Regions from separate parts of the Arthrobacter rhamnosi genome, predicted to be linked through region 2. Evidence: riboswitches for the same ligand, from Rfam matches in the RefSeq annotation. Region 2 holds a riboswitch; each other region holds the start of a gene.
What was found. A riboswitch is a leader RNA that binds a small molecule or an ion and turns the genes downstream of it on or off. The one in region 2 is predicted to bind thiamine pyrophosphate.

Region 1: another riboswitch for thiamine pyrophosphate. It lies ahead of thiD (bifunctional hydroxymethylpyrimidine kinase/phosphomethylpyrimidine kinase); the one in region 2 lies ahead of ACX80I_RS11445 (ECF transporter S component).
Region 3: another riboswitch for thiamine pyrophosphate. It lies ahead of ACX80I_RS06400 (MFS transporter); the one in region 2 lies ahead of ACX80I_RS11445 (ECF transporter S component).
Region 4: another riboswitch for thiamine pyrophosphate. It lies ahead of thiM (hydroxyethylthiazole kinase); the one in region 2 lies ahead of ACX80I_RS11445 (ECF transporter S component).

Annotation. Positions count from the first base shown of each region.
Region 1 covers NZ_JBTNDT010000003.1:369,859-377,159, reverse strand. The annotation lists gene dxs (1-deoxy-D-xylulose-5-phosphate synthase) at 1-1,569, shown strand, start outside; gene ACX80I_RS08450 (Rne/Rng family ribonuclease) at 2,006-5,380, shown strand; TPP riboswitch at 5,557-5,669, shown strand; gene thiD (bifunctional hydroxymethylpyrimidine kinase/phosphomethylpyrimidine kinase) at 5,661-7,220, shown strand.
Region 2 covers NZ_JBTNDT010000005.1:87,606-94,906, forward strand. The annotation lists gene ACX80I_RS11420 (ABC transporter substrate-binding protein) at 1-497, shown strand, start outside; gene ACX80I_RS11425 (amino acid ABC transporter permease) at 508-1,272, shown strand; gene ACX80I_RS11430 (amino acid ABC transporter ATP-binding protein) at 1,269-2,006, shown strand; gene ACX80I_RS11435 (energy-coupling factor transporter transmembrane component T family protein) at 2,050-2,847, opposite strand; gene ACX80I_RS11440 (ABC transporter ATP-binding protein) at 2,844-4,334, opposite strand; gene ACX80I_RS11445 (ECF transporter S component) at 4,331-4,939, opposite strand; TPP riboswitch at 5,001-5,125, opposite strand; gene ACX80I_RS11450 (DUF4235 domain-containing protein) at 5,271-5,531, shown strand; gene ACX80I_RS11455 (FUSC family protein) at 5,612-6,736, opposite strand; gene cycA (D-serine/D-alanine/glycine transporter) at 6,925-7,301, opposite strand, start outside.
Region 3 covers NZ_JBTNDT010000002.1:425,153-432,453, reverse strand. The annotation lists gene ACX80I_RS06415 (fatty acid desaturase family protein) at 1-956, shown strand, start outside; gene ACX80I_RS06410 (SRPBCC family protein) at 1,067-1,564, opposite strand; gene ACX80I_RS06405 (ArsR/SmtB family transcription factor) at 1,577-1,909, opposite strand; TPP riboswitch at 1,979-2,086, shown strand; gene ACX80I_RS06400 (MFS transporter) at 2,081-3,373, shown strand; gene pta (phosphate acetyltransferase) at 3,523-5,601, shown strand; gene ACX80I_RS06390 (acetate/propionate family kinase) at 5,657-6,772, shown strand; gene ACX80I_RS06385 (YnfA family protein) at 6,850-7,188, shown strand; gene ACX80I_RS06380 (AzlD domain-containing protein) at 7,235-7,301, opposite strand, start outside.
Region 4 covers NZ_JBTNDT010000003.1:286,730-294,030, forward strand. The annotation lists gene ACX80I_RS08035 (S-(hydroxymethyl)mycothiol dehydrogenase) at 93-1,178, shown strand; gene ACX80I_RS08040 (MBL fold metallo-hydrolase) at 1,178-1,807, shown strand; gene ACX80I_RS08045 (lipoate--protein ligase family protein) at 1,838-2,572, opposite strand; gene ACX80I_RS08050 (hypothetical protein) at 2,511-2,864, opposite strand; gene thiE (thiamine phosphate synthase) at 3,032-3,691, opposite strand; gene thiM (hydroxyethylthiazole kinase) at 3,691-4,536, opposite strand; TPP riboswitch at 4,575-4,673, opposite strand; gene ACX80I_RS08065 (aldo/keto reductase) at 4,778-5,806, opposite strand; gene ACX80I_RS08070 (DUF427 domain-containing protein) at 5,929-6,213, opposite strand; gene ACX80I_RS08075 (thioesterase family protein) at 6,336-7,112, opposite strand.

The DNA of each region.
Region 1 (7,301 bases), on a different contig from region 2:
GACCGCTACACGGTGGTCCTGGTCGGAGACGGCGCGCTCACCGGCGGCATGGCCTGGGAGGCGCTGAACAACATCGCCGCGGACAAGCGGCGCAGGGTCGTGATCGTGGTCAACGACAACGGCCGCTCGTACGCCCCTACCATCGGCGGCGTCGCCGACTACCTCGCCTCGCTGCGTCCTACCCTCGACTCCGTGCGCACCCACCGCGTCTACGAGCGCACCCTCGACTGGTTCAAGCAGCGCATGCAGACCGGCGGCCCCGTGGGCGAGTTCAGCTACAAGAGCCTCCATGCCATGAAGAAGGGCATCAAGGACTGGTGGGCGCCCCAGGGCCTTTTCGAGGACCTCGGCATGAAGTACGTCGGTCCCGTGGACGGCCACGACCAGTCGGCCGTCGAACAGGCGCTCCACCTCGCCAAGAACTACGAGGGCCCCGTGATCGTGCACGCGATCACGGAGAAAGGCCACGGCTACGCGCCCGCCCGCGCACACGAGGCCGACCAGTTCCACGCCGTCGGCATCATCGACCCGGAAACGGGTGAGCCGGTGGACGCCGCGGGCCAGCAGTCCTGGACGTCCGTGTTCGCCAACGAGATCGCGGACATCGCGGACGAGCGGCCGGACATCGTCGGCATCACCGGGGCCATGCTGATCCCCGTCGGGCTGCACCGCTTCGCCGCACGGCATCCGGAGCGCGTGTTCGACGTCGGGATCGCCGAGCAGCACGCCCTCACGAGCGCCGCCGGCATGGCGTATGGCGGGCTGCACCCCGTCATCGCCCTCTACGCGACCTTCCTGAACCGCGCGTTCGACCAGCTCCTCATGGACGTCGCCCTGCACAAGGCCGGCGTGACGATCGTCCTCGACCGGTCAGGGGTCACCGGGCCCGACGGCGCGAGCCACCACGGCATGTGGGACCTCGCGATGCTGCAGGCCGTTCCGGGGCTCCACCTCGCTGCGCCCCGCGACGCCACCCGGCTGCGGGAGGAACTGCGGGAAGCCGTCGCCATCTCGGACGCCCCGAGCGTCGTGCGCTACTCCAAGGGCTCCGTCGGCGCCGAGGTCGAGGCCGTCGAACGCCTGCAGGACGGGGTGGACGTCCTGTCCCGCAGGCCTGCCGGCTCGCGCTCCAACGACGTCCTGATCATCAGCGTGGGCGCCATGAGCGAACTGGCACTCGACGTGTCCAACCGGCTCGGCGCGCAGGGCATCAGCTCCACGGTGATCGACCCCCGCTGGCTTCTGCCGGTCCGCCGCTCGGTGATCGACCTCGCCTCCGAACACCGCATCGTGATCGTCATCGAGGACGGCGTGCGCGCTGGTGGCGTCGGGTCGAGGATCCGGCAGGAGATGCGGTCGGCGGGCGTCGACACCGCCCTCAACGAGGTGGGTCTCCCCGTCGAGTTCCTGGACCACGGCTCACGGAACCAGGTCCTCGAGCGGGTCGGCCTGACCGCCCAGAAGATCACGCACGACGTCGTTGCACAGGTCCTCGGAACGAAGGTGCCCGTCGCGCGGCCCCTCGCCGGTGACCAGGCGCCCGCGACCGGTCAGATCCCCAAGCTCTAGTCCCAAGCTCTAGTCCCGAGCCGCCGTCCCGAGCCTTGATCCCGAGGCCCGATCCCGGGCGGGTCCGGTGCGGGTCGGGAGTCCCTTTCGAAGGGTGGTGTGAGACAATGGCGAAGGCTGGCGGGGGAACCACATTCCCCCGCCGGTCCAGTGACAGGCTTCCGTTCCGAGAGCGATGCTTCCGTCCTACCGAGTCCGCCCCGTCGGCGGAAGTAGGCGGAATCCGCTGGCGGGACCCACCGTCGACAAGGGCGGCTGAGTTGGAAAAGCGCCACTGGTCTCCGAGTGATTCCGCACCCCAATGACGGTGTGACCCCGGACGACATGACAACGACTTCCGGTCAGCCGCCGGGCGAAGGGCCCGCGGCGGTCCGACATACCGCCCTGGAGGGCGCTGGAATGTGGCCGGTGCCGCAGGGGCTTGGAGCAGGCACCTATGGATCAGTCAGAACAGCTGGGGAACGAACAGAACGCACCGGAAGCATCAGCTGCCGGGCAGGACGCCCAGGAGCAGGCCGCACCGGTGAAGGCGCCGAGGAAGCGCCGTACCGCCAGCGCACCGGCCGGAGCGCCTCCCAAGGCGCCGGAGCCGTCACCCGAGGCGGCAGCGGCCGCCGAACCCGTCCGCAAGAGGGCCACCCGGGTCCGCAAGCCGGTCGTCGTCACCGACGAGACCGCAGCCGAGGCACCCATCCCGTCCGGGTCCGACGTGCCGATGGACGGCACGGCCGGTTCGCAGACCGTGTCCTCTACCGACGCCGCGCCCGCCGCATCCACCCGCGCGCCCCGCACCCGCCGTCGTGCCGCGACGGCCGAAGCAGGCCCCGCCCGCCCGGTGGAGCAGCCCGCCCCCGCGGAGACCACCCCCACCGATGCGCTCGCCCCCGTGACCGCATCCGACGAGGCGGCGGCCGGGACGGCCCCCGCCGAAGCCCCGGCGGTACCAGCAGACAGCGCCGGGAATGCGGCCGGCACCGAGGCCGACTCGCCCGCCGAGGAGAAGCCGACCCGCGCGCGCCGCACGACCAGGACCCGGAGCCGCCGGGCCTCCGAGCCCGTGCAGGCGGACGACGCGGAAGCAGCGGACGCCGGAGCAGCGGACGCCGGAGCAGCGACGACCCCCGTCGCGGGTTCCACGTCGGCCGCTGCCACGGAACCCCAGGAATCGCCCGGCGCCGCGCCCGAGGACTCAGCACAGGAGGACGAGCCGGCGGCCGAGAACCGCTTCGACCCCTTCGCCATCCCCGAGTCACCGCTGTCCCTCCTGTTCCACGCCCCGGACCTCAGCACCGTCTCCGTGCCGTCCGTCAAGATCACCCCGCCCAGCGAGGAGGACAGCGAGGAGGAGGATTCCGAGGAGTCCGGTCGCCGTTCACGCCGCAGCCGCCGTAGCCGGAACCGCACCCGCGATGCCGCCCCCGCCGAGGCCGGCACGGACGACGCCGAAACGGAGGACTCCGACGACCGGTCCCGCTCCAACGGGCCCGAGGAGGGTGCGGGCGTCACCTCACGCCGTCGCCGCCGTCGTCGCCGTGGCGACCAGGACCTCGAGCTGACCGGCGGCGAGGACGATGATCCGCCCAACACCGTCACGCGGGTCCGGGCTCCCCGGCAGGCCAGCGAGCCCGTCTCCGACCGCGTGACCAGCGTCCGCGGATCCACGCGCCTCGAGGCCAAGAAGCAGCGCCGTCGTGAATCCCGCGACACGGGCCGTCGCCGCCAGGTCATCACCGAGGCCGAGTTCCTCGCACGCCGCGAATCCGTGGACCGCCAGATGATCGTGCGACAGCGCGACGACAGGATCCAGATCGGCGTGCTCGAGGACGGCATCCTGGCCGAGCACTTCGTGTCCAAGACGCAGCAGGACTCGCTGATCGGCAACGTGTACATCGGCAAGGTCCAGAACGTGCTGCCGAGCATGGAAGCCGCCTTCGTCGACATCGGACGCGGCCGCAACGCCGTCCTCTACGCAGGCGAGGTCAACTGGGACGCCGCCGGCCTGGACGGCCAGCCGCGCCGCATCGAACTCGCGCTGAAGTCCGGTGATCCCGTCCTGGTCCAGGTCACCAAGGATCCCGTGGGCCACAAGGGTGCGCGGCTCACGAGTCAGATCTCCCTGCCCGGCCGCTACCTCGTGTACGTCCCGGGCGGCTCCATGACCGGCATCTCCCGCAAGCTGCCCGACGTCGAGCGCAACCGCCTCAAGCGCATCCTCAAGGACAGGCTCCCGGAGAACGCCGGCGTGATCGTCCGGACCGCGGCCGAAGGCGCCAGCGAGGAAGAGCTGACGCACGACATCAACCGCCTGCGTGCCCAGTGGGAGGAGATCGAGCGCAAGGCCGGCTCCACGAAGACCCTCGCACCCGAGCTGCTGTACGGCGAGCCCGACCTCACCATCAAGGTGGTGCGTGACGTGTTCAACGAGGACTTCTCGAAGCTCGTCGTCTCGGGCGAGGAGGCCTGGGACACCATCGAGGCCTACGTCATGTACGTCGCTCCGGACCTCGTCGGCAGGCTCGAGAAGTGGACGAGCGAGGAGGACATCTTCGCCGCCTCACGCATCGACGAGCAGATCTCGAAGGCCCTGGAGCGCAAGGTGTTCCTGCCGTCGGGCGGCTCGCTCGTGATCGACCGCACCGAGGCCATGACCGTGGTCGACGTCAACACGGGCAAGTTCACCGGCAGCGGCGGCAACCTCGAGGAGACCGTCACGAAGAACAACCTCGAGGCGGCCGAGGAGGTCGTGCGCCAGCTGCGGCTCCGCGACATCGGCGGGATCATCGTGATCGACTTCATCGACATGGTGCTCGAGGCGAACCGCGACCTCGTGCTGCGCCGCCTCGTCGAATGCCTCGGCCGGGACAGGACCAAGCACCAGGTCGCTGAGGTGACCTCGCTGGGCCTCGTCCAGATGACCCGCAAGCGCATGGGTACGGGCCTGCTCGAGGTCTTCGGAGAGGACTGCGAGCACTGTGCGGGCCGCGGCGTGGTCACCCACATGGAGCCCGTGGAGCACCGCAGCCACACCGCCGTGCCGGATACCCAGCAGCCCGCGCGCCAGGACAGGGTCTCCCGGAGCGAGCGCAAGCGGAACCGGGGCCGCGGCGGCCAGCAGCAGGACGAGAACGGGGTCCAGCCGGTGGCTCCTGTCGCGGACAGCCCCGACCGCGCGGCGAAGGCGGAGGCCGCACGCGCCGCCCTCGCCAGCATCGCTGCCGCCACGCACCACCACGAGGAGGAGCACCCGGCCGCGGTCGCCGACATCCAGGTGACGGAGGCGGTCCTGACGATCAACGGCGAGACGGTGACGCTGCCCCGCGCGGACAACCGCCGCCCGACCGTCCAGGAGAGCCCGGAGGTGCCGGCAACCCGCCTGACGCTCGACAGCCTGAGTGAGGCCTTCAACAGGAGGCCCGCGGGCGACGATGCTGCAGCCGGGGGAGCCGACGGATTCCAGGCGCCCGAGGGTGGCAGTGAGGTCCGCAGTGAGGTCCGCAGTGAGGTCCGAAGTGAGGGTGGCGATGAGGGACGCAGTGAGGGCGGCAGCGCAGACAGCGCGCCGGAGACACCCGTCCGCACCGAGGTCCCCGTCGCGGAGGCGCCGGCCCGGCGAAACCGCCCGCGCCGTCGCGTCGCCCGCAGCGCGCAGGGCGCCGCGGACACCACGATCGAGACGCAGACCGCCGAGTCCGCCGCGCAACCCTCCGGCACCCGGCATGTCGCCAGGGCCCAGGCGCCTGTGCGGAGGCCGGAGGCCTCGGCGTCCGAGCCGCTCATCTTCGGCGTAGGTGTACCCGCCTCGGAGCTGTAGCAGCCAGGTGCCGGTGCGTCCGGCGCACGGAAGGCCGGAGTCCCAGTGGACTCCGGCCTTCCGCGTTCCCGTGGACGACCGGCTGCGTGCACGACCGGCTGCGTTGACGACCGGCTGCCGGGACCCGCGGCGGTCCGGCCCGCGGCTGCCTCGACCTGCCTGGCTGCGCTAGGCTTGATCGCGACACGGGGTGCCCTGCCGGATGCAGGGCTGAGATCAAACCCGTCGAACCTGATCTAGCGGGCGCGTGCGCCCGACGCCTAGCGGAGGGATGTCACCCATGCATACTGCGGTTACCACACCCACGTCCGGAATTCCCAATATCCTCAGCATCGCCGGCTCCGACCCGAGCGGCGGAGCCGGGATCCAGGCGGACATCAAGAGCATCAGCGCCAACGGTGGCTACGCGATGGCCGTCGTGACCGCCCTGACGGCGCAGAACACCCGGGGCGTCACCGGCGTGCACACCCCTCCCGCGGAGTTCCTCCGGCAGCAGCTCGACGCCGTCGCCGAGGACGTGTCCATCAGCGCCGTGAAGATCGGGATGCTCGGTTCCGCCGACATCGCGCGCTGCGTGGCGGGATGGCTCGACGACGCCCGCCCGCCCGCCGTGGTGCTCGACCCGGTCATGGTGGCCACGAGCGGAGCCCGGTTGCTCGACGACGCCGTACGGGCCGTCATCGACGTCGCCCGTCGCGCGTCGCTCGTCACCCCCAACATCGCGGAACTCGCCGTACTCGTCGGAGCCGAGCCGGCGACCTCCTGGCCGGAGGCACTCGCCCAGGGGAGCACCCTTGCGGCGCGGCTCGGCACGCGTGTCCTGGTGAAGGGCGGGCACCTGCCGGGGGAGCGGTGTCCCGACGCCCTCCTCTCCCCGCCGGGAGGTCCCGACGACGCACTGGTCCTCGACGGGCGGCGCGTGGACACGGTGAACACGCACGGCACGGGCTGTTCCCTGTCGTCGGCGATCGCCAGCCGGTACGCCGCCACCGCCGACTGGCCCACGGCCGTCCGCGAAGCGAAATCCTGGCTCGAGGGGGCGCTCGAGGCCGCGGACCTCCTGGACGTGGGAGCGGGCAGCGGACCCGTCCACCACTTCCACTCCGCGGTCGACCCGCGCATGCACCACCGCTTCGCCGATCTGGCCTGGCGGGACACCACGGCGGTCCGGAACGAGATCCTCGCGCTCCCCTTCGTCACCGGCCTGACGGAGGGGACCCTGCCCGCCCACCATTTCGCCTACTACCTGCAGCAGGACGCGCTCTACCTCCGCGAGTACTCCCGCGTGCTCGCCAGCGCCGCCGCTCTAGCCCCTTCGGAGGACGACCAACTGTTCTGGCTGACGGCGGCGACGTCGTGCCTGCAGACCGAAGCGGAGCTGCACCGCACCTGGCTGGCGAGGGAAGCCGGGGCCCGCTTCGGCGAGGGCGAGGCGGGCCCCGTCACGCGGGCGTACTGCGACCACCTCGCGGCGGCCGCCGGACGCGGCTCGTACGCGGAACTCGTGGCCGCGGTGCTGCCGTGCTTCTGGCTCTACGCCACCGTCGGGGATCACGTGCAGGAGAAGGTGGGCGACGGCGTTCCGTCCGGCCCCCACCCCTACGCGGACTGGATCGCCACCTACGCCGATCCTAGCTTCGCGGCAGCCACCGCGCGTGCGCAGCAGATCGCGGACGATGCCCACCGGCGTGCCTCGCCCGCGGAGAGGAACGCCATGCTCGCGGCGTTCAGGTGGTCCGCCACGTACGAACGGGACTTCTTCGACGCTCCGCGCGTCCACGGCCCCGGCGCTGGGCGGCACGAGCCCGCTGATTTGCAGGAAGATGCTGTTCTGGCGTAATCTAGACCCTCGGTGCACCCGCCTGTTAACCGGCATGTCTGGCAGCAACGGTGCGGGATTTCCGGCACGAAGAGCAACCTC
Region 2 (7,301 bases):
CCCGCCGCGAGAACGTCGGCTTCACGAACGGCTACGACTTCGGGTACATGGCCGTCGTCACGAAGAACGGTTCCTCGGTCACGGGCTTCGACTCCCTCTCGGAGAGCACCCGCATCGGCGTGGTGCAGGGCACCGTCCAGGACGACTACGTGACCAACACCCTCGGCCTCGAGCCCGTGCGCTTCGCGGACTACAACACGGTCTACGCGAACGTGAAGAACGGCCAGGTCGACGCGTGGGTCGCCCCGTCCCAGCAGGCCACCGGCCAGGTGAAGGAGGGCGATGACACCACCATCGCCGAGACCATCATCAACACCGAGAACTTCACGGCCTATGCCGTGAACAGCGAGAACCAGCCCCTGATCGACGCGCTCAACTCCGGGCTCGACGCCGTGATCGAGGACGGCACGTGGACCGAGCTCACCAAGGAGTGGTACCCGGACCGCGAGATGCCCTCCGACTGGAAGCCCGGCAGCAAAGCCGTGGAAGTAAAGTAGCGGTCCCTGCATGAATGCCCTTGAACAGCTCTCGCAGACCTTCTTCGACTGGGGGGCGATGGCCGCCGTCCTGCCGGAACTCCTGGCGGTCGGACTGCGGAACACCCTGATCCTCGCGATCACGTCCGGCATCATCGGGTCGGTCCTCGGCATGCTCCTCGCGATCATGGGGATCTCCCGGAACCGGCTGCTCCGCTGGGTGGCGCGCATCTATACGGACATCTTCCGTGGCGTCCCCGCCGTGGTGATCATCCTGCTCATCGGCATCGGCCTCAGCCCGATCTACCGCCAGGCCACCGGCAGCACGAGCCCGTTCCCCATGGGCATCCTCGCGCTGTCGCTCATGGCGGCGGCCTACATCGGCGAGATCTTCCGCTCCGGCATCCAGAGTGTGGAAAAGGGACAGCTGGAGGCCTCGCGCGCACTGGGCTTCAGCTACCGCTCCTCCATGCAGCTCGTGGTGGTTCCCCAGGGCGTGCGGCGCGTGCTGCCCGCCCTGGTGAACCAGTTCATCGCGCTGATCAAGGAGTCCTCGCTGATCTACTTCCTCGGACTCCTGACCAGCGAGCGTGAGCTGTTCCGGATCGGCAACGATGCGGCCAGCAACACGGGCAACCTCTCGCCGCTCATCGCCTCCGCCGCCCTGTACCTGTGCCTCACGATCCCGCTGACCCACCTGGTCAACTACATCGACAACCGGCTGCGGGTCGGCAAGCGGGAGAAGCCCGAGCCCGACGAACTGGCCGCGAAGATCGGTGAAGGAGCGAAGGCATGAAGACTCTCGAATCGGGAACCCTGACCGGTAGGGACCTCCACCTCTCCTTCGGCTCCAACCATGTGCTGCGCGGCATCGACCTGCACGTGGAGCGGGGTACGACGGCGTCGGTCATCGGCCCCTCCGGGTCCGGCAAGTCGACGCTCCTGCGGGTGCTGAACCGCCTGATCGAACCGGACAAGGGCGACATCCTGCTCGACGGCCGGTCGGTACTGAAGGACAACCCGGACGAGCTGCGCCGCCGCCTCGGCATGGTGTTCCAGCAGTTCAACCTCTTCCCGCACAAGACCGTGGTGGACAACGTCTCCCTCGCGCTGCGCAAGCTCCGGAAGATGTCCGCCGACGAGGCCCGGGAGAAGGCCCTCGCGCAGCTGGACCTGGTGGGCCTCAAGCACAAGGCCGACGTCCGTCCGGGCAACCTCTCCGGCGGCCAGCAGCAGCGGGTGGCCATCGCCCGGGCGCTCGCCATGGACCCCGAGGTCATGTTCTTCGACGAGGCGACCTCCGCACTGGACCCGGAGCTCGTGAAGGGCGTCCTCGCCCTCATGGCGGACCTCGCCACGGCGGGCATGACGATGGTCGTCGTCACCCACGAGATGGGCTTCTCGCGCAACGTCTCGGACACCGTGACGTTCATGGACGGCGGTGTCGTCGTCGAGTCCGGTCCGCCGGCCGCGGTCTTCGACAACCCGCAGACGCCGCGCCTGAAGTCGTTCCTCTCGGACGTGCTGTAGGCGCCACCGCAGGACCAGCAGGACACGACGGCGGTCGTCCCGGTCAGGACAGGAGGAAGTTCCAGGTCCCGGCCAGGACGGCCGCCGTCACTGCACCTGCGGCGATCAGGAGGCCGACGGCGGCGACAGCGGCGTCGAGCGGAGCCAGCTTGCTCTCGCGCGCCCACGTGCGCGTTCCTCCGCCGAATCCGCGGGCCTCCATCGCCGTCGCCAGCCGGGTGGCCCGCCGGATGGCCTGCACGATCAGCCCGAAGGACTGCCCCAGCAGGTTGCGGGTCCGCGCGACGATCGAGCCGTCCGAGCCGATGCCCCGGGCGTGCCGGGCCAGCCCGAGAGCCTCCCACTCCTCGACCAGGAGGCCGACCAGTCGCAGCGACGCCAGCGCCCCCAGGACGAACCGGTGCGGCAGGTGCAGCTTCTGTGCGAGCGCGTCGGCGAGGTCCGTGGGGTCCGTGGTGAGCAGGAGGAAGATGCCCGGGAGCGCGAGCGCCAGTCCCCTCAACCCGACCGCGATGCCGGACGCCACCGACCCCTCGGTGAAGAGGAGCGGCCCGACGTCGAGCAGCACGCGCCCCGTCTTCTCCGCCAGCAGGGCGGTCCCGTAGCCGCCGATCGCCGCGGCGACCAGCAGCGGCCAGATCCGCCGCGCCAGCCCCAGCGCGCTGATGCCCAGCAGGGGCAGGAGGACGAGTTCGCAGGCGAGGACCACCGCGGCACTCACCCAGTCAATGCTCGCCATCAGCGCGAGCGTGATGACGACGGCGGCGAAGAGCTTGGACACGGGATTGGCCCGCAGCAGGGTCTTCCCGGTCAGCACCGGGGTCGGGTGGTCCGTGCTCATCGGGTCACCAGCCGTCCCGCTCCGCCCGAGATGTGCAGGGTGGCGCCGCCCAGTGCTGCGATGAAATCGGCGTCGTGCGTGACGGAGAGGACGGAGACGCCTCCGTCGATCAGCTCGCGCAGCAGGGTGACGAGTTCGGCCCACGTTCCCGCGTCCTGGCCGAACGTCGGCTCGTCGAGGATGAGGATGCGCGGGGCGGTCGCGAGCATCGTCGCGACGGACAGGCGCCGCTTCTCCCCGCCGGACAGCGTGAAGGGATTGGCCTTCAGCAGAGAGGTGAGGCGGAGTCGCTCGGCCACCTCCGCCACGCGGTGCAGGTCCGGGGCTCCGCTCACCCGCCGCGGCCCGAACTCCAGTTCGTCGGCGACGGTCGCCGTGAGGAACTGGTGCTCGGGCTCCTGGAAGACCGTCCCGATGCGCTGGACCAGCTCGGACGAGCGCCAGCGGAACGGGTCACCCGCGGCGGTCCCGGCCAGGGCCGCCGATGCCTCCAGCCGTCCCGCCCGCGGGCGGAGCAGGGCGCCGAGTGTCAGGGCGGCGGTCGACTTCCCGGCCCCGTTCGGGCCGGTGATGCTCAGCGCCCCGGCCGCGCGCACCTCGACGGCGAGGTCCTCGACGGCGGCCGGTCCCCGCTTGGTGCGGGCGACGGTGAGACCGGAGGCCGACAGCAGGGCCTCCCCGCCACCGGCGGGGAGCGGTCCGCCCACCACCGGCTGCCATCCCGGGACCCAGACTCCTGCGGCGGCAAGCCGGTCCCGGGTCGGGCCCCCGGCGAGCACGGTCGCGGGCGGCCCGTCGGCCAGGACCCCTCCGCCCGCATCGAGCACGACCACGCGGTCGACGACGTCGGCCCATACCGCCACGCGGTGCTCCACGACGACGAGGGTGGCTCCGGTGCGCTCGAGGACGCGGACGACGGCGTCGCGCACCTCGAGGACTCCCTCGGGATCGAGGTTCGCGGTGGGCTCGTCGAGCAGGAGCAGCCCCGGCTCCATCGCGAGGACGGACGCGAGCGCGAGTCGCTGCTTCTGGCCGCCGGAGAGCGCCGCCGTGGGGTGGCCGAGCGGGAGGTCGAGCCCGACGTCGTCGAGCCCCCTGCCCACGCGCCGCCAGATCTCCTCGCGCGGCACCGACAGGTTCTCGGCCGCGAAGGCCACCTCGTCGCCCACGCGGGCGAGGACCACCTGCGTCTCGGGGTCCTGCAGGACGAGCCCGGCGCGCCCCCGGGCGCCGGCCGGCTGCGCGCCGTCGAGCAGGAGTTCACCCTCCTGCTCGCCCTCGTCGCCGGTCCCGAGCAGGCCGGCCAGACCGGCGAGCACGGTCGACTTGCCCGCGCCCGAGGCGCCGAGGAGCAGGACGCGCTCCCCCGGCGGGATGTCGAGATCGAGCCGGCGTGCGGCGAAGGCCTTCCGGCCGGCGTGACGCCAGCCCCATTCCCGGGCGCGGACGTGCACGGGGCCCGGGAAGGGTGCCTGCGCTGGTGTCACACGTCCGCCGTGCGGCCCGCGGCGAACGAGGACAGGACGCCCGTCCGGGCGAGGCCCCGCATGGCGAGCCAGGACAGCAGCCCGGCGATCACGATGCCGGAGATGGCTGCGAACACCGTGTACAGGAGCTTGAATTCGAACGTCCACAGCGCGTTGTAGAGGATGTTCTCGCTGATCGCGAGCGCGAGGCCTGCACCGAGACCGGCGAGCAGCGCTACCGGGAGGTTCCACTTCCGGTAGAGGAAGAGCAGGAAGACGAGCTCCGCGCCGATCCCCTGGATGACTCCGGAGAGCAGCACGGTGATCCCGAAGTGGGAACCGAGCAGGGCTTCGACGGCCGCGGCGAGGACCTCGCAGTAGATCGCCGCGCCGGGTTTCCGGATGATGAGCCCGCCGAGGACGGCGGCAATGAGCCAGCCGCCGGAGTACAGGCCGGCCAGGGGCGGGAAGCCCGCCGTGAGCACGCTGATGCCCGAGTACCCCGCGGACCATGCGAAGAACAGGACGCCGACGGCGACCGCGATGACCGAGGCCACCACGATGTCGACGACGCGCCACTGGCGGGTGCGGGGAGAGGTGCCGTTGAGGGCGGTTGATGATGCCATGGTGATTCCTCCTGAGGTACAGGAGGGGAGGGTGCCGGGGACCGCCGGGGCAGTTTCCGTGCACTCTGAGAACTCGACTCCCTTCGCCGGTACTAGCCGGATCAGGTTCGAGGGTCTGCGGCGGTCCGCACTCTCAGCGCCCGTTCCCGCAGCATGCTGCCGGTCGGCGCTCCCCTGTCGTATGTTGGTTGAGCGCTACCGATCCTACACCGCAGGGGGAGCCCCGGCAGATGAGCTCCTCGTGCAGGGCCGGCCCCGTGCGTGCAGCTGTGCCGGGGGCCGCCCGCCGCGGCTAGGCTAGGCGGAGGACTACCGGACCAGAAGGAGAGACATGAACGTACTGTTCAAGCTGCTCGGCGCGGGCATGAGCGTCGGCGCCGGCTTCGTGGGGACCAAGCTCGTCGACTTCCTGTGGGAGAAGATCACGGGTGAAGCGCCACCGAAGAGCAAGGACGGGCTGGAGAACACCCTGCGCTCCGCCCTGGTGTTCGCGATCGTCTCGGGTGTGGTGAGCACCACCATCCAGGTGCTCACCAACCGTTCCACGCAGAAGGCGATCGACCGGTTCGCGAAGACCCGCGACCTCACCTGAGCGGTTCCACGCAGGAAGTTTCATCCAGTGACGAGGGGCACTCTTCGGGGTGCCCCTCGTTGTGTCCCCCGGCAGTACCGCTAGGCCGCCCGGCCTGTTTCCTGCTCCTGCCGGACGGCCTGCAGGATGCGGTGCAGGTTCATGCCGATCGCGGCCGCGGCACCGAAGGGGACGTCCTTCGACGAGGACTCGTACGCAGCGACCTCGAGCGCTTTCAGGCTCCGCTCGGCCACCCGCAGCGTCCCGGCGTCGTCCTCCTCCACCGTCCACAGGTCCAGGACGTCGCCGACGGCGGTGAAGGCCTGCTGGAGGGGCGGCCGGACCGCGGCGGGCAGGGGCTGCTCGCGGGATGTTCCATGGAGCGCGTCCTGCAGCATGTTGGTGATGTTCAGCGTGTGGGTCGCGACGGCTTCGAGGACCTCGACGTGCCGGTGGTCGCGGTCCGCGTCATGCGGGTGGAAGCGCCGCCGGACGTTGCCCTTCCTGCTCTCGTCCGCGTACTGCAGGGCCTCGCGGGCATTGCGTACCGTGGCGGTCAGGTCGTCCCGCCGCTGGGGCCAGCGCGGATCATCCGCCTCCCAGTCCTCCTCGAGCGCCTCGCCCATCTCCTGGAGCTGGCGGGACGCCGTCCTACGGAGCCGGCTCACCTGTCCCACGGCATCGTCCAGGTTCAGCGGCGGCAGGATCAGCGCGCTGACGGCAAGGCCCACGCCCACGCCCACGACGGTCTGGACGAAGTAGCCCAGCGAGTACCCGAGGTCATCGTTGCCGATGACCAGGACGAACAGCCCGGCGGACGCGATCCCGGAACCGCCGCCCGCCGTCCTCCGCAGGGCGCCCGCGAGGAGCACTCCCACGCCGACGACGAAGGCGATCGTCAGCCAGTCCGGGTCTCCCGCCCATCCGGCGATGTGGGCCAGGATGATCCCGATCGTGAGGCCGGCGACCGTCTGCAGTCCCGACCTGAGCGTTCCCGCGACGGTCGGGTACAGCGCGAGCAGGGCGCCCAGCGGGGCGTAGTACGGGTACCGGGAGGCCTCCCCCGGGATGGCGAGCGCGAAGGTCCAGGCGAGCGCGGCCGCGAGGGCGGCCTTGCCCGCGAAAAGGAGGTGGGGATGGACCACTGCGGCGCGCAGCCGCTCCTTCAGGTCGTCGTCGACGCGGGCGGCGAGGATGCGGCCGGAGGGAGTCCTGTTTTTGGCCATCCCTGCAGTATGGCATCCGCACCCGGGCCCATCGGTGTCCCCGCCGCTCCGCACTCCGGGAGGACGACGAAGGACCGCCCCCCAAGCGATTTCCAGGGGACGGTCCTTCGGTGCTTCCGCGCGGTGTTTCCGCGCGGTCTTGCGGAGCAGTCTTCCGGAGCGGTCTTCCGGAGCGGTGGTGCCGGGACCTAGCGGCCTGCGCGTGCCGCCTGCTCGGCCTGCACCGTGGCCTTGTGCTCCTCGATGCGGGCCTGCTGCAGCGGCGTCTTCCGGTTGGCGTACCAGGCCGCTCCGAGCAGGAGGAACCACACCGGCGTCACGACGAGCGCCAGCCGGGTGTCCTCGGCCTGCGCGAGGGCTACGAGCATGAACACGAAGAAGGCAAGGACCACGTAGGGCATGAACGCGGAGCCGGGCATCTTGAACGCGGACCGCTCATGCAGCTCGGGACGGCGGCGGCGGAACGCCAGGTAGCTGATGAGGATCATGGACCAGACGAACATCGTCAGGACCGAGGCCACCGAGGTGACGATCGTGAAGGCTCCGATCACGGAGTCACCCGAGT
Region 3 (7,301 bases), on a different contig from region 2:
TCAAGGTCCAGCGCAGTCTCGAGTTCGCAGGCCGCGGTACCCTCCTCTTCAGCAAGTACAAGGCCGCCTGGGTCGCCGGCACGGCCATGCTGAGCGTCGCCAAGATCCTCGAGAACATGGAGATCGGCCACAACGTGCTCCATGGCCAGTGGGACTGGATGCGCGATCCGGACATCCACTCGACCACGTGGGAGTGGGACTTCGTGACCCCTGCCCGCTCCTGGCAGCACACGCACAACGACCTGCACCACCGCTGGACCAACGTCATCGGCAAGGACAGGGACGTCGGATACAACCTGCTCCGCATGGACCCCGACCAGCCGTGGCGCCCCTTCAACCTCGGCAACCCCCTGTACAACGCCATCCTGGCGCCGGTCTTCGAGTGGGGCATCGCCCTGTACGACCTCGAGATCCCCGAGTACAAGGAAGGCCTGAAGTCCAAGGAGGACATGAACCGCGACCTCAAGGCCGTCGGCAAGAAGGTCCTCACGCAGTTCTCCAAGGACTACGCCGCCACCCCGGCCGTCGCCATGCTGACGGGTTCCGGCAAGCAGGCCCTCTACGGGACGCTCGCGGCCAACGCCATCCGCAACTTCTGGGCACACGCCGTCATCTTCTGCGGCCACTTCCCCGAGGGCACGGACACGTTCACGGAGGAGGAGGTCGAGGGGGAGACCCGCGGCGACTGGTACGTCCGGCAGATGATCGGCTCCGCCAACATCTCCGGCTCGAAGTTCATGCACCTGATGACCGGCAACCTGTCGCACCAGATCGAGCACCACTGCTTCCCCGACCTGCCGTCCAACCGGTACGCCGAGGTCGCCGTGAAGGTCCGCGACATCTGCTCGCGCTACAACCTGCCCTACACCACCGGCCCCCTGCCCAAGCAGGTCGCCTCCACCTGGGGAAAGATCTTCAAGCTCGCACTGCCCAACCGCAAGCCCCGGACCGCGTAAGGGCGCCTGGCACTCCGCCGAGCCGACAGGAAGGACCGCCGAAAGCGTTTTTCGGCGGTCCTTCCTGTTCTCCCGGTACCTCACCGGAGGCACCGGGCAGCCCGGCCGGATCAGACGGAGGCATCCTCCGCGAGGAGCGCATCGACCTGCCCGAGGGCGAGCCTGAGGCCCTCCTCCATGCCCATCGCGACCATCTGGTCGAGCTGTTCGAGGGACTCGAACGAGGTCGTCATCGTCATGCGCGTCCGCCCGCCGAGGTCCTCGAGGGTGACTTCGGCGTGGGTCTCGCCCATGTCCGCCACCGGCTCGCCGTCCTCGTCGGCGAACCCGTCGTCGAACGTCAGGCGGTGCGGCGCCTCGACGCCGGTGATGCGCCACCAGCCCCGCGCCTTCTCGCCGTCGGGACCGGTCATGTAGTAGGCCGCACGCCCGCCCGGGACGAACTCCAGGGAGTCGAAGGTCGCGGGCCACGTCGGCGGTCCCCACCACCGCTCGAGCTGCCGCAGATCCTCCCAGATCCGCCAGACGCGTTCCACCCCCGCGTCGAACTCCGCGACGAGCCGGAAGTTGAGTGCCTCGGTGTCCTTCTCCGTACTGATGACCGCCATGATGATGCCTTCCTAGTCCTCATCCAGAATCTCTTCGATCCGTTCGACCCGCTGTCGCCAGATCCTTTCGTAGTCGTCCAGCAGGCGGCGGGCCCTGTGCACGCCGTCGACCTGTCCCCGCACGATCTGCTCCCGTCCGCGTTTCTCCTTGGTGACGAGAAAGGCTCGCTCGAGCACGGCGACGTGCTTCTGTACCGCTGCGAAACTCATGTCGTACTGCTCGGCCAGGCCGGATACCGAATACTCGGCGACCAGGACGCGCGCCACGATATCCCGCCGTGTCGCGTCGGCGAGCGCCTGGAACAGGCGGTCCACCTCGTCCTCACTCATCTGATTTACAACCATGTGGTTGTACGTTATGCCCGGTGAGCACGAAGGTCAAGGGCTCTTACCGCGGCATGGCAGGATGGAGCCACCTATTCCCGCGGGAGCCCCGGCAAGGGCTGAGAGGAAGCTGCTGCAGCTTCGACCGCCGAACCTGCCCCGGATCATGCCGGCGAAGGAAGCGAGAATGCAATGCCCCATCCCTCCATGGCATCCCCGGCCACGATGCGAACCACTGACGAACGGCGGGCGCGCCACGCCGTCCGGGGCGGGATCCTCGGGAACTTCGTCGACCAGTTCGACATCTTCCTTCCGGTCATCGCCCTCGCCCCCGCGGCGAGCACCCTGCTGGGTGCGGAGAATGTCATCGCGGCCGCCGGGCTCGTCTTCACCGCGACGCTCATCGGCCGCCCCCTTGGCGCTGCGGTCCTCGGCCCCATCGCCGACCGGGTGGGACGCACCGCCGTCACGAAGGTGGCCCTGGCCGGTATCGCCGCCACCACACTGCTGATCGCCGCCGTCCCCGGTCACGAGGTCCTGGGCTGGGGAACGGTGGTGCTCATCCTGGCACTGCGGTTCCTCGGGGGCGTCTTCCTCGGCGGCGAGTACACCTCTGCCGTCCCGCTGGCCATGGAGTGGTCCGTACCCCGACGGCGAGGGCTTGCCAGCGGGCTGATCATGGCGATGTCCCCCGTGGCCAATACGACCATCGCGGCCCTGGTCCTCGTGCTGTTGGCCGTCCTCGGTCCTGCGTCCTACGCGGCCTGGGGCTGGCGCGTGCCCTTCGTCGTCGGCGGCATCCTGGCGCTCGTCATGCTCGGGTACTACCGGCGCCAGGTGGCGGACGCTCCGGTAGCCCGGGTCACCGTGCCGCTCCCCCTGCGGGATGTCCTCGTCGGTCCCGACCGTCGGGTGTTCCTGCAGACCTTCACCCTGATGACCGGACTCTGGCTGCTGACCTATATGGCGATCCCGACCCTTACGGCGGAACTGACCAGGGCCGGCACCTTCGACGGACGTGGTGTCACCTTCGCCCTGCTCTGCGCCACCGCGGTCTCCGCCGTCGCCATGGTGCTCTGCGGACACCTGTCCACCTTTCTCGGACGACGGCTCTTCTTCGTCGGTTTCGGAGTGCTGGCCGCCGTTCTGGCCCCGGTGTGCTTCCTGTCCATCTTCGCCGTGGAGGGTCCGGTAGCCGTCGTCGTGCTCTGCGCCGCCCTGCAGGTGGTGACCGTATCGGTGTACGGGCCCGTCGGCGCGTACCTCTCGGAACGTTTCGCCGGCGGCGTCCGCTCCAGCGGCTACGGCCTCGGGTACAGCCTGTCCATCGTGGTGCCCGCGCTCTACCCCTACTATCTGCCTCCGCTCCAGGCTGCTTTCGGCACCTGCGCCCCGATCGCCGCCCTGCTGGTCCTCGCAGGCTTGCTGGTGGCAGCGGGCGGACTATGGGGCCCGGAGACGGACACGCGCGCACCCCTCGGCTGAGGGCGCGGAGGCCGCCTACCGAGACGGCAGAACAGGCGTCCCCGTACGCCCTGGACCGGTTATCCCTGCCTTTCCGACGGCGCGGAACCCGCCCCGACGGCGTGACACCCGTTATGGCGGGGGTCCGGGGACCCTGCAAGACTGGGCCCATGACCCGCGGAATATATGTGAGCGCCATGACCAACGGCTCCGGCAAGTCCCTGATCTCCCTGGGGCTTGCGGACATGCTGTACCGGCACGCCGACCGCGTGGGATTCTTCCGGCCCATCGTGGAGGGTGACGATCCCGATGCGGATCCGATGGTGCGCCTCATGCAGCGCGCGTTCGACCTCCCGGACAGCCGTGCGCGCGGGGGCCTGACCCGCGCCGAGGCCCGAGCCCTGCTGGTCACCGGCGACCGCGCCGAGATCGACGCCCGCTGCGTCGCGATCTACAGCGAGATCGCCGCGGAGTGCGACGTCGTCATCGTCGAGGGGACGGACCTCTCCGGGAACGACGCGGCCGTCGAGTTCGACCTCAACGCGCGCCTCGCCAACAACCTCGGCGCCATGGTGCTCGCCGTCATCAGCGCCAAGGACATGTCGGTCGACGAGGCGGCGGACACCGTCGACGTGGCACGCCGCGAACTCGACGCCGCCAAGGTGTCCCTCCTCGCGATCATGGTCAACCGGGCCGCCGATGACGCCGTCGCCGCCATCAGCGAGCATGTACGGCCCGGCCGTTCCGGCCGCCCCGTCTACGTGATCCCCGAACTGGCCGAGATCTCCCAGCCCACCGTCTCCGAGGTGGCCACGGAACTGGGCGCGCGCCAGATCGCCGGCAACTCCAACCTCGAGCGCGACGTCACCAGCGTGCGCGTGGCCGCCATGAACGTCGGCAACTTCCTGCACCTGCTCAGGGACGGCGCCCTGGTGATCGTGCCGGGCGACCGGGCGGACGTCCTCGTGGCGACCCTGGCGTCGTCGTTCTCCCCCGAATTCCCGGTGCCGTCGGCCCTCTTCCTGACCGGCGGTCTGGCACCGGACCCCAACATCCTCGCCCTCCTCGCGCAGGCGCCGTTCCCCGTCTTCGCGCTCGACGACGACACCTATACCGCCGCCCGGCGCGTGAGCGAGGTGCGGGGCGAGATCGCGAGCGGACTGCGCCGCAAGGCCGCGGCAGCCCTCGGCGCCTGGTCGCGGCAGGTGGACGAGAGCGAACTGCTGGAGCGGCTCGAACTCCCCCGGCCCGTCAGCATGACCCCCCTGCGCTTCCTGCACGAGCTGATCCAGCGCGCGCGGTCCGAGCGGCGGCACATCGTGCTGCCCGAGGGCGAGGACATCCGTGTCCTGAAGGCCGCCGAGATCCTGCACCGCCGCGATGTCTGCGACCTCACGATTCTCGGACCCGAGGCCCGGGTGCGGGAGCTGGCGGCGGGCCAGGGCGTGGACCTGACCGGCATCACCCTGGTCGACCCCGCGACCTCCGAGCTGCGGGATGAATTCGCCGCGGAGTATGCGCGGGTCCGGGCCCACAAGAACGTGTCCCTCGACCAGGCTCGCGAACGCATGCTGGAAGGGGCATATTTCGGGACGATGATGGTGCAGCTCGGCAAGCTGGACGGCATGGTGTCCGGTGCCGCCCATACGACGGCGAACACCATCCGCCCTGCGCTCGAATTCGTGAAGACCAAGGACGGCGTGAAGATCGTCTCCTCGGTGTTCCTCATGCTCCTGCAGGACCGCGTCCTCGTCTACGGGGACTGCGCGGTGAATCCCGACCCCAATGAGGAGCAGCTCGCCGACATCGCAGTGGCCTCTGCGGAGACGGCAGCCCAGTTCGGCGTGGAGCCCCGTGTCGCGATGCTCTCCTACTCCACGGGTGAATCCGGCAGCGGCGGAGCCGTGGACGAAGTGCGGCGCGCCACCGAACTCGTCCGGCAGAAGCGACCCGACCTCGCGGTCGAGGGCCCCATCCAGTACGACGCCGCCGTGGACGCATCGGTCGCCGCATCGAAACTCCCCGGCTCATCGGTGGCCGGCCAGGCGACGGTGTTCATCTTCCCGGACCTCAACACCGGCAACAACACCTACAAGGCGGTGCAGCAGTCCGCGGGCGCCGTCGCCGTCGGACCCGTCCTGCAGGGCCTCCGCAAGCCGGTCAACGACCTCTCCCGCGGCTGCACCGTGGAGGACATCGTCAACACCGTCGCCATCACCGCGGTCCAGGCCCAGCAGCAGCCGGCCTAGCTCCCCCGCCCGCCCCGCTCGCCCCTCTTCCGCCCCTCTTCCAGGACAGGACCCCATGATCATCCTCGTCATCAATTCCGGCTCATCCTCGCTCAAGTACCAGGTACGCGAGGGCGACGACGTCCTGGCGGAGGGCCTCGTGGAGCGTATCGGCGAAGCCGAGGTGCCCGACCACGCGGCCGCCCTCGACCAGGTGGACAGCGAGGTCACCGCGGCGCTCGGGGGGCGGAGCATCGACGCCGTCGGCCATCGTGTGGTGCACGGCGGGGAACGCTTCAGCGAGCCCGTGCGCATCGACAACGAGATCACCCGCGCCATCGAGCGACTCAACCCACTCGCTCCCCTCCACAACCCCGCAGCGGTCACGGGAATCCGGGCCATCACCGAGAAGTGGCCGGACATGCCGCAGGTCGCCGTCTTCGACACGGCATTCCACCGCACCCTGCCCGAGCACGCATGGCGGTACGCCGTGCCGGACGAGCTGTACCGGCGGTTCGGCATCCGGCGCTACGGATTCCACGGGACCTCACACGCCTATGTGGCCCGCGCCGCAGCGGAGCTCCTCGGCACGGACACGTTCACGGGCGTCATCGCGCACCTCGGCAACGGCGCCTCCGTGACGGCCGTGCGCGACGGCCGGAGCGTCGACACGTCGATGGGCTTCACGCCCCTCGAAGGACTCGTGATGGGCACGCGCTCCGGCGACATCGATCCGTCGATCCTGCTGTTCCTGATGCGGGAGGGGTACTCGGAGCAGGACCTCGACGCACTCCTCAACCGCAACAGCGGACTGAAAGGCCTCACGGGCACCAATGACATGCGCTCGGTGACCGAGGCCGCCGAGTCCGGCGGGGACCGCGCGAAGCTCGCCATCGAGGTGGCCTCCTACCGCCTCGCGAAGTACGTCGGCGGCTACCACGTGGCCGTAGGCGGCGCGCAGGCACTCGTCTTCACCGCGGGCATCGGCGAGAACGCGGCAGCCTTCCGCAGCGCCGTCGTGACGAAACTCGGCGCCCTCGGCCTCGAACTCGACGAGGAAAGGAACGGCGAACGCAGCAGGGAAGCCCGGGCGATCAGCACGCCGTCGTCGGCCTTCCCTGTCCTCGTGGTGCCGACCGACGAGGAGGCGGCCATCGCCGGGGCGACCGCCGGCGTCGTCGGGACGTCCTAGCGCGTCCCCTCGCCCGTCCTGCCCCGGCGGTGCCGCCGGAGGGCAGCCCCTGCTGCGCCCTCGGGCAGACTGGGGCCATGACGATCCTGCGCATGACCCTCCTGTTCGTGCTGGCTGCGGCGGCAGAGATCGGTGGTGCCTGGCTCATCTGGCAGGCCGTCCGAGAAGGGAGGCCGTGGTGGTGGGCCGGTCTCGGCATCGTGGCGCTCGGGGCGTACGGTTTCGTGGCGACGCTGCAGCCGGACCCGAACTTCGGGCGGATCCTCGCTGCCTACGGCGGCGTCTTCGTGGCCGGATCGCTGGCGTGGGGCGTCCTTGCCGACGGCTTCCGCCCCGACCGCTGGGACCTCGTCGGCTCGGCCGTCTGCCTCGTGGGCGTCGCCCTGATCATGTTCGTGCCGCGCCCGACCACCTGATCCAGCCCTCCGGGAGGCCCCCTACCCCGGTCGCTGCCGGGAGGCCCTACGCCGCGCCGAGCAGCCGTGCGAGCCCGGCCGCCAGGGCACCGATCGCGACCACCAGGAGGAAC
Region 4 (7,301 bases), on a different contig from region 2:
CCGGACACCCTCCGCGCCGGTCCTTCCCGCCATATGCTGGGACCGGTGGCCCGTTCCCCGGCCGCCGTTCCCAGCGGAAGGACAGCGAAGACATGGTGCATAGAGTTCAGGGCGTCGTGGTGCGGGCGAAGGATGCCCCCGCCGCCATCGAGACCATCCTCGTACCCGATCCCGGACCGGGCGAGGCACTGGTCGATATCCTGACGTGCGGCGTCTGCCACACCGACCTGCACTACAAGCAGGGCGGTATCAACGACGGGTTCCCGTTCCTGCTGGGCCATGAGGCCACCGGCGTCGTGAGCGCGGTGGGCGACGACGTCACCACCGTCGCGCCGGGCGACCGCGTCATCCTGAACTGGCGGGCCGTCTGCGGCGAGTGCCGGGCGTGCCGCCGGGGTGAGCCGCAGTACTGCTTCAACACCGCCAACGCCACCCAGAAGATGACGCTCGAGGACGGCACCGTGCTGTCCCCGGCCCTCGGCATCGGCGCTTTCGCCGAGAAGACCCTGGTGGCGGCGGGCCAGTGCACCAAGGTCGATCCGGCGGCGGACGCGGCGGCCGTGGGCCTGCTCGGCTGCGGCGTGATGGCGGGTATCGGAGCAGCGATCAACACGGGCAACGTCTCCCGGGGCGACTCGGTCGCCGTCATCGGATGCGGCGGCGTGGGGATAGCCGCCGTCGCGGGGTCCCGGCTCGCCGGGGCCACCACGATCATCGCCGTCGACATCGACGACCGGAAACTCGAACTGGCACGGGGCCTGGGCGCCACGCACGTCCTGAACTCGAAGGACGAGGACCCCGTGGAAGCCATCCGGGCGCTGACCGGCGGCAACGGGGCCGACGTCGTGATCGATGCCGTCGGACGGCCCGAGACCTACAAGCAGGCGTTCTATGCCCGCGACCTCGCCGGGACCGTGGTCCTCGTCGGCGTCCCCACCCCCGAGATGACCATCGAGCTCCCCCTGCTCGACGTCTTCGGCCGGGGCGGAGCGCTGAAGTCCTCCTGGTACGGCGACTGCCTGCCCAGCCGGGACTTCCCCATGCTCGTCAGCCACTACCTGCAGGGCAACCTCGACCTCGACGCCTTCGTCACCGAGCGCATCCGCCTCGACCAGGTCGAGGAGGCCTTCGGGAAGATGCACGGCGGTGCCGTGCTCCGATCGGTGGTGGAGCTCTGATGGCGGCACGCGTGGAGCACCTCGTCACGTCCGGGACGTTCTCGCTCGACGGCGGGACGTGGGACGTGGACAACAACGTCTGGATCGTGGGCGACGACGAGGAGTGCGTCGTCATCGACGCACCCCACGACGCGGCGGCGATCCTCGACCAGGTGAACGGGCGGACGGTCCGGGCGATCCTGCTGACGCACGCCCACGACGACCACATCCGCGCCGTCGGTGACCTGTTCGACGCCGTCGGCGCGCCGATCCACCTGCACGAGGGCGACCGCGAACTCTGGGACAGGGTGTTCCCCGAACTGAGCCCCGACCAGTGGATCCGCGACGGCGACACGATCGACGTCGCCGGTGTCACGCTCACCGCGCTGCACACCCCGGGCCACTCCCCCGGCTCGGTCTGCTACCTGCTGCCGGAGGCGGGAACGGTCTTCACGGGCGACACGCTCTTCCAGGGCGGGCCGGGCGCCACGGGCCGCTCCTACAGCGACTTCCCCACCATCATCGAGTCCATCCGCACCCGGCTCCTGACACTGCCATTGGAGACCATCGCGCGGACCGGCCACGGGGAGAGCACCACCATCGGCGACGAGGCTCCGCATCTGGAGGAATGGATCCGGCGCGGACACTGATGCCGTAGGCTCCGTTCCCGCGTCCCGCCGTCAGGAGCGGCGGGACGCGGGGGCAAGGCGCACGGTCGCGGCGTAGGCCGCCAGCAGGGCGTCCTCCACGGCGTCGACCGTCACGCCGCCGGCGAGGTCCTGCGCCGCTCCGGCGGTGGCCGGCCGCCACTCGAGCCCCAGCGCGGCGTAGGCGTCGGTGAGCACGGCGCGGAGGGGCGCCGAGTCCTCCACGACGAGGACCGACGAGAAGAGCCACGCACCCGCGACGACGCGCTGCGCCGTGCCGACGAGCTTGACGGCCGGGACGCCGTCGGCCCGCCCGTGGACCGTGAATTCACCGGGGCAGTACTCGCCCGGGACCTCGCCCACGTGCGCGTCGAGTCCGACGCCGCTCAGTATCCCGGCGAAGAACTCCCCGAACGCGGCGAAGCGGGCCCGCGTGCCGGCGACGGGGTCCGCGGCGGGTTCGAGGTGGTCGACCACGAGGCAGCCCCGGTGGTAGGCCGCGGCGCGCCCGCCTGCGCGCCGCACCAGCGGGACGAAGCCGTGCTTCGTCGATACGGCGCACGCCTCACCGAAACCCGGCAGCCGTGCGTCCCGCTGTCCGAAGGCGACCGTGGGACTCGGGCGGTACAGGCGCAGCGTCGGGGGCCTGCTTCCGACGGCGACGTCGCGCAGCAGCGCGATGCCGCGTTCCAGCTCTGCGGCCGCGTCATCCGAGGCCGGGTCGAGAACGAGCGCCAGCTCGGCAGCGCCATGCCATGGAGTGCTCATCCATCCATCGTAGGCAGAGCCGGGAGAAGCTGAGCACCGGCTCGTCGGTGTCCACCGACTCGGGGACGAAGACGATCGGGTCCCGCCTCGTCGCCACGCCGAGGGCGTGCACCCCCGGCCTCGTCCCGGTACCCGGTTCCGCCGTGCCCGGTCGCGCTGTCAGGACGGCGGGATCCCCCGCCGCGGTACCTGTGGGCTGTCCGCTGTCCATGGAACCTCCGTTACACGCAGTCTCCGCCACGAGGAGCGGCACGATCACCATGCCGGCAAGGATGTCCCTCCTCGTTGCCACACGGCGATTCTAGGGGCGGCAGGCACCCCCTCTCCCGGTTGCCGTCCGAGCCTCTTTCGGTTACCGGACCGTGCCGGACCATGCCGGGCCGCACGCTGTCGCACCGGTGCGCACCCGGTGCGCACCGGGTGCGCACCCGGTGTTGCAGCGGTGCGCACCCGCGCTCCTCAGGACTCCCAGGCCTCCAGCAGCAGCCCCGCGGCACGTGCGGGGTCGGGCGCCGCGCAGATCGCGGACACGACTGCCATTCCTGCCGCTCCCCCCTGGCGGAGCGGGGAGGCGTCCGCCGCGGTGACCCCGCCGATCGCCACGCAGGGCAGGCGCGCCGTGCCCGCCAGCGCAGCGAAGCCGTCGACGCCGAGCGGTGTCGGGTGGTCCGGTTTCGTGGCGGTGGCATGCACCGCGCCGACGCCGAGGTAGTCCACCGTGCCGGCGGGAAGGGCGTGCGCGACGGCGAACTGGTCTGCGGTCGCCGCGCTCAAGCCCACGACGGCGTCCGGGCCGACGATGCGCCGCACCAGATCGGGCGGCAGGTCGGACTGGCCCACGTGGACGCCGTGCACCTGTGCGCCCTGCTCCCGCGCCGCGAGGTACACGTCCACCCGGTCATCGACCAGCACCGGTACCCGGCCCGCGACGGCGCCGGCGACCGCGGCGAGGAGCGCGAGCAGGTCCCGCCCTCCCGCGTGCTTGTCCCGCACCTGCACGCAGGTCGCACCCCCTGCCACGGCGGCGGCGACGACGTCCGCGACCGCCCGGGGCGCGCACAGCTCCGTGTCGGTCACGAGGTAGAGCGGCAGGTACGACGCCGGATCGGGCCGCGGCATCAGGAGTCCTCCGGCAGGACCAGGCCCTGGCGGACATCGGCCGGGGTGATGGCCGCGAGCGCATCGAGGAAGCGCGGGGCGAAGGTTCCCGGGCCCTCCGCAAGGATCGCGGCCTTCTCCGCGGCGAGCGTGTACACGCCGGTGGCCGCAGTGGCCGCGAGCAGTGGATCCGGTGTGAGCGAAGCGAAAGCCGCCATCACCGCACCGAGCGCGCAGCCGCCGCCGGTGACCCGGGTCAGCAGCGGCGTGCCGTTGGCCACCCGGACGACGGCGCCGTCGGCCGGGACGACGGCGTCGACGGCGCCCGAGACGGCGACGACGGAACCGTACCGCGATGCCAGCAGGCGTGCTGCGTCGAGCGCCGCGGCGGGCTCGTCCACGGAGTCCACGCCGCGTCCCCCGCCGCCGGAGCCGGCGAGGGCGATGATCTCCGATGCATTGCCGCGGATGATGGTGGGGCGCTGGGCGACGAGCTGCTGGGCCGTCCGGGTGCGAACGGTCAGGAACCCCACGGCGACGGGATCGAGCACCCAGGGCGTGTCCGACGCGGCCGCCGCCTCCGCGGCCTCGAGCATGGCCGCGCGCTGCGCCTCGGTGGGTGTGCCGAGGTTGACGAGCACCCCGGAGGCCACGGGCGCGAACTGCGCCGCTTCCCCGGGGATGTCGACCATGGCGGGGGCTGCACCCAGGGCGAGCAGCACGTTCGCGGTGAAGTTGGTGACGACCGCGTTGGTGATGCACTGGACCAACGGGGAGGCACTGCGCAGGTCCGCGAGCAGCCCCGCGCAGGCCTCGGCGCTGATCGTGCGGGCGGGGTCCGCGGTTGCCGATGGGAATTCCGTCATGTGCTGCCTTTCGCTGGGGCGAGAGGACGGACGGACACCAGGGCCCGGCAGGACATCCCTTCGCCAGTATGAGCTGGATCAGGTTCGACGGGTCTTATCTCAGCCCCTCCGGTGGAGGGACACCCCGTGTCGCTGCTCGAACGGTAACGCGTCGCGCGGATGCATCCAAGCCCGGTCACCGCCCCGGCGTGCCGGGGCGGTGACCGGAGGGACCGGCACCGGGACGAGCAGCTGCGCCTGGTTAGCGGCCGCCCTCGATCTTGCGGCTGCGCTGCTCCTGCCCAGGAGCCCCGTAGGGGTAGTCCCCGAAGGTGGGGGCGCTGACCTCGTCGAGTCGGTCGAGCTCTTCGGGCGTCAGCACGACGCCGGACGACGCGAGGTTGTCGGCCAGCTGGTCCTGCGTGCGTGCGCCGAGGATCACGGAGGTCACGGCGGGCTTCGCAGCGACCCAGGCGAGTGCGACGTGGGAGGCGTTGATGCCACGCTCAGCCGCGATGCCGGTCACGGTGTCGACGATGTCCCACGTCCGGTCCGCGTTGCGCTTCTCCCAGGCCTCCATGCCGCGCTTGGGGTTCTCCCCGAGCCGGGTGGCGCCCGTCGGCTCGGCGTCGCGGGAGTACTTCCCGGTCAGCCAGCCGCCGCCGAGCGGGGACCACGGAAGCATCCCCATCTCCGCGTCGAGCACGGCGGGGACGATCTCTGCCTCGATGTCACGCACGAGCAGCGAGTACTGGGGCTGCAGCGTCACCGGCAGTGAGTAGCCACGCTGGCGGGCGGTCATCACGGCCTTCGTGAGCTGCCAGCCGGTGTAGTTCGAGAACCCGTAGTAGCCGATCTTGCCCTGGACGACCGCCTCGTTGAGGAAGCCGAGGGTCTCCTCGAGCGGGGTCAGCGGATCCCACGCATGCACCTGGTACAGGTCGATGTGGTCGACCCCGAGCCGGGCCAGCGAGGCGTCGAGCGCTCGCCGGAGGTGGCGCCTCGACAGGCCGAGGTCGTTGGGGCCGGTGCCCATCGGGAAGCGGCCCTTGGAGGCGAGCACCATCCGGTCCCGTTCCACCGGGTTCTTCGCGAGCCAGCGGCCGATGATCTCCTCGGAGGTGCCGGCGGAGTACACGTCCGCCGTATCGATCAGGTTGCCGCCTGCCGCGGCGTAGTCGGACAGGATGGCGTGCGACGTCGCCTCGTCCGACTCCGCCCCGAAGGTCATCGTGCCGAGGGCGAGGTGGGACACCGAGGTGCCGCTGTTACCGAGTTTCCGGTACTCCATGGGGTTGCTCCTTTGCTGTGCGCCGTGCGGCGCCGTGTCCTTGGATCCTGGGCCGGGCGCAGCTGTCCTGCGACCAGCATGGCAAGGGGCGCCATCGTGGGACGGCGCCCCTCCTCCGATGCTCACTCGCTGACGGTGACGCCCTTCCAGAAAGCGTAGTAACCGCGGATGTTCTCCGCCGCTTCTTTCGGTTCCGGGTAGCTCCAGGCGGCGTCCCTGTTCTGCTCGCCGTCCACCACCAGGGTGTAGTAGCTCGCCGTGCCCTTCCAATGGCACACGGTGTGCGTCTCCGTAGGGACGAAGAACTCCTGGGAGATGGAACCCGGCGGGAAGTAGTGGTTCCCCTCGACCATCACGGTGTCCGCCGACTCCGCGACGACCCTGTCTTTCCAGATTGCTTTCGGCATGGTTCCTCTTCCTCGGGGACGTGCGGTCGCGCGGGCAGGCTGTCCACTCCCTGCCGACGGCGGCAAGGGCGTCCGTACCCTGTGCAACCCCGGCGAGCGCCGGGGCATTCCGGGTACGGCAGTCAGAGCTTGCGGACCGTGAGGATCTGCTCGATCCGCCCGAAGGGACCGTCGAGGTCGTGCGTCACGCTGGAGGTGAGTCCCACGCCGTTCGCGCCGAACGTGACGCGCGTATCGAGGCCGAGCCACTCGCCGGCGGGCAGGCGGTGGAGGTGGATCTGCAGGTCGACGTTCGGGAACATCCAGCTGTCGCCACCGGGTGCCACGCGCGAGGCGATGCCGTTGGCCGCGTCCATCATGCCCACGAGGCGCACGACGTCGGCGCTCGTCCTGCCCTCCACCATCGGGTAGGGGTTCCGGATCCAGACCTGCCCCCGCCCGGGCCGGTGGCCCGGCACCACCCGGACCTCCAGGGACCGGATGAACCCTCCGGGCCACGCCGTCATGCCCTCGTGCGGACCCGCGGCCTCGGGTCCCGGCATCATCGGGTCCTCGACGGCGGCGACGGCTGCCGTGTCCTGGGTGGCGAGGCGCCATGCCTTCGCCACGATCGCGGTCCTGCCGCCGGCTTCCATGCGTGCCTCGAGCAGTTCGATGGTCCGTCCGGGCCGGACGACGGCCGTGTGGACCTCGAATTCACCGCCCGGAATCATCCCGAGGATGTCGAAACTCAGGCGGCCGAGCTGCATGCCGTCCCGTGGCTGGCAGTCCAGCAGGCACTGGGTCAGGAGGCCCGAGATCGGTGCCATGTGCTGCTCTTCCGGGTTCCAGGCGCCCTGGGCGTGGATCGTCGATTCGAACCTCCCGCCGCCGAGATCACGGTAGAAAGAATCGGGCACGGAAGTCTCCTTCGTCGGACGGGCCGGGATCGCGTCCTGCGCGGTGAGCGGAGGAAAGGCCCTGGACATCGGTCCCGGGCACGCACCCGCCCCATGCTAGTGGAACCGGGAAGGGCGTCCCGGAATAGGATCCGGACGCCGGGGGTTCAATGATTGACCGGGTCAACGTTTCAGGGCCCGGTCCCGGAC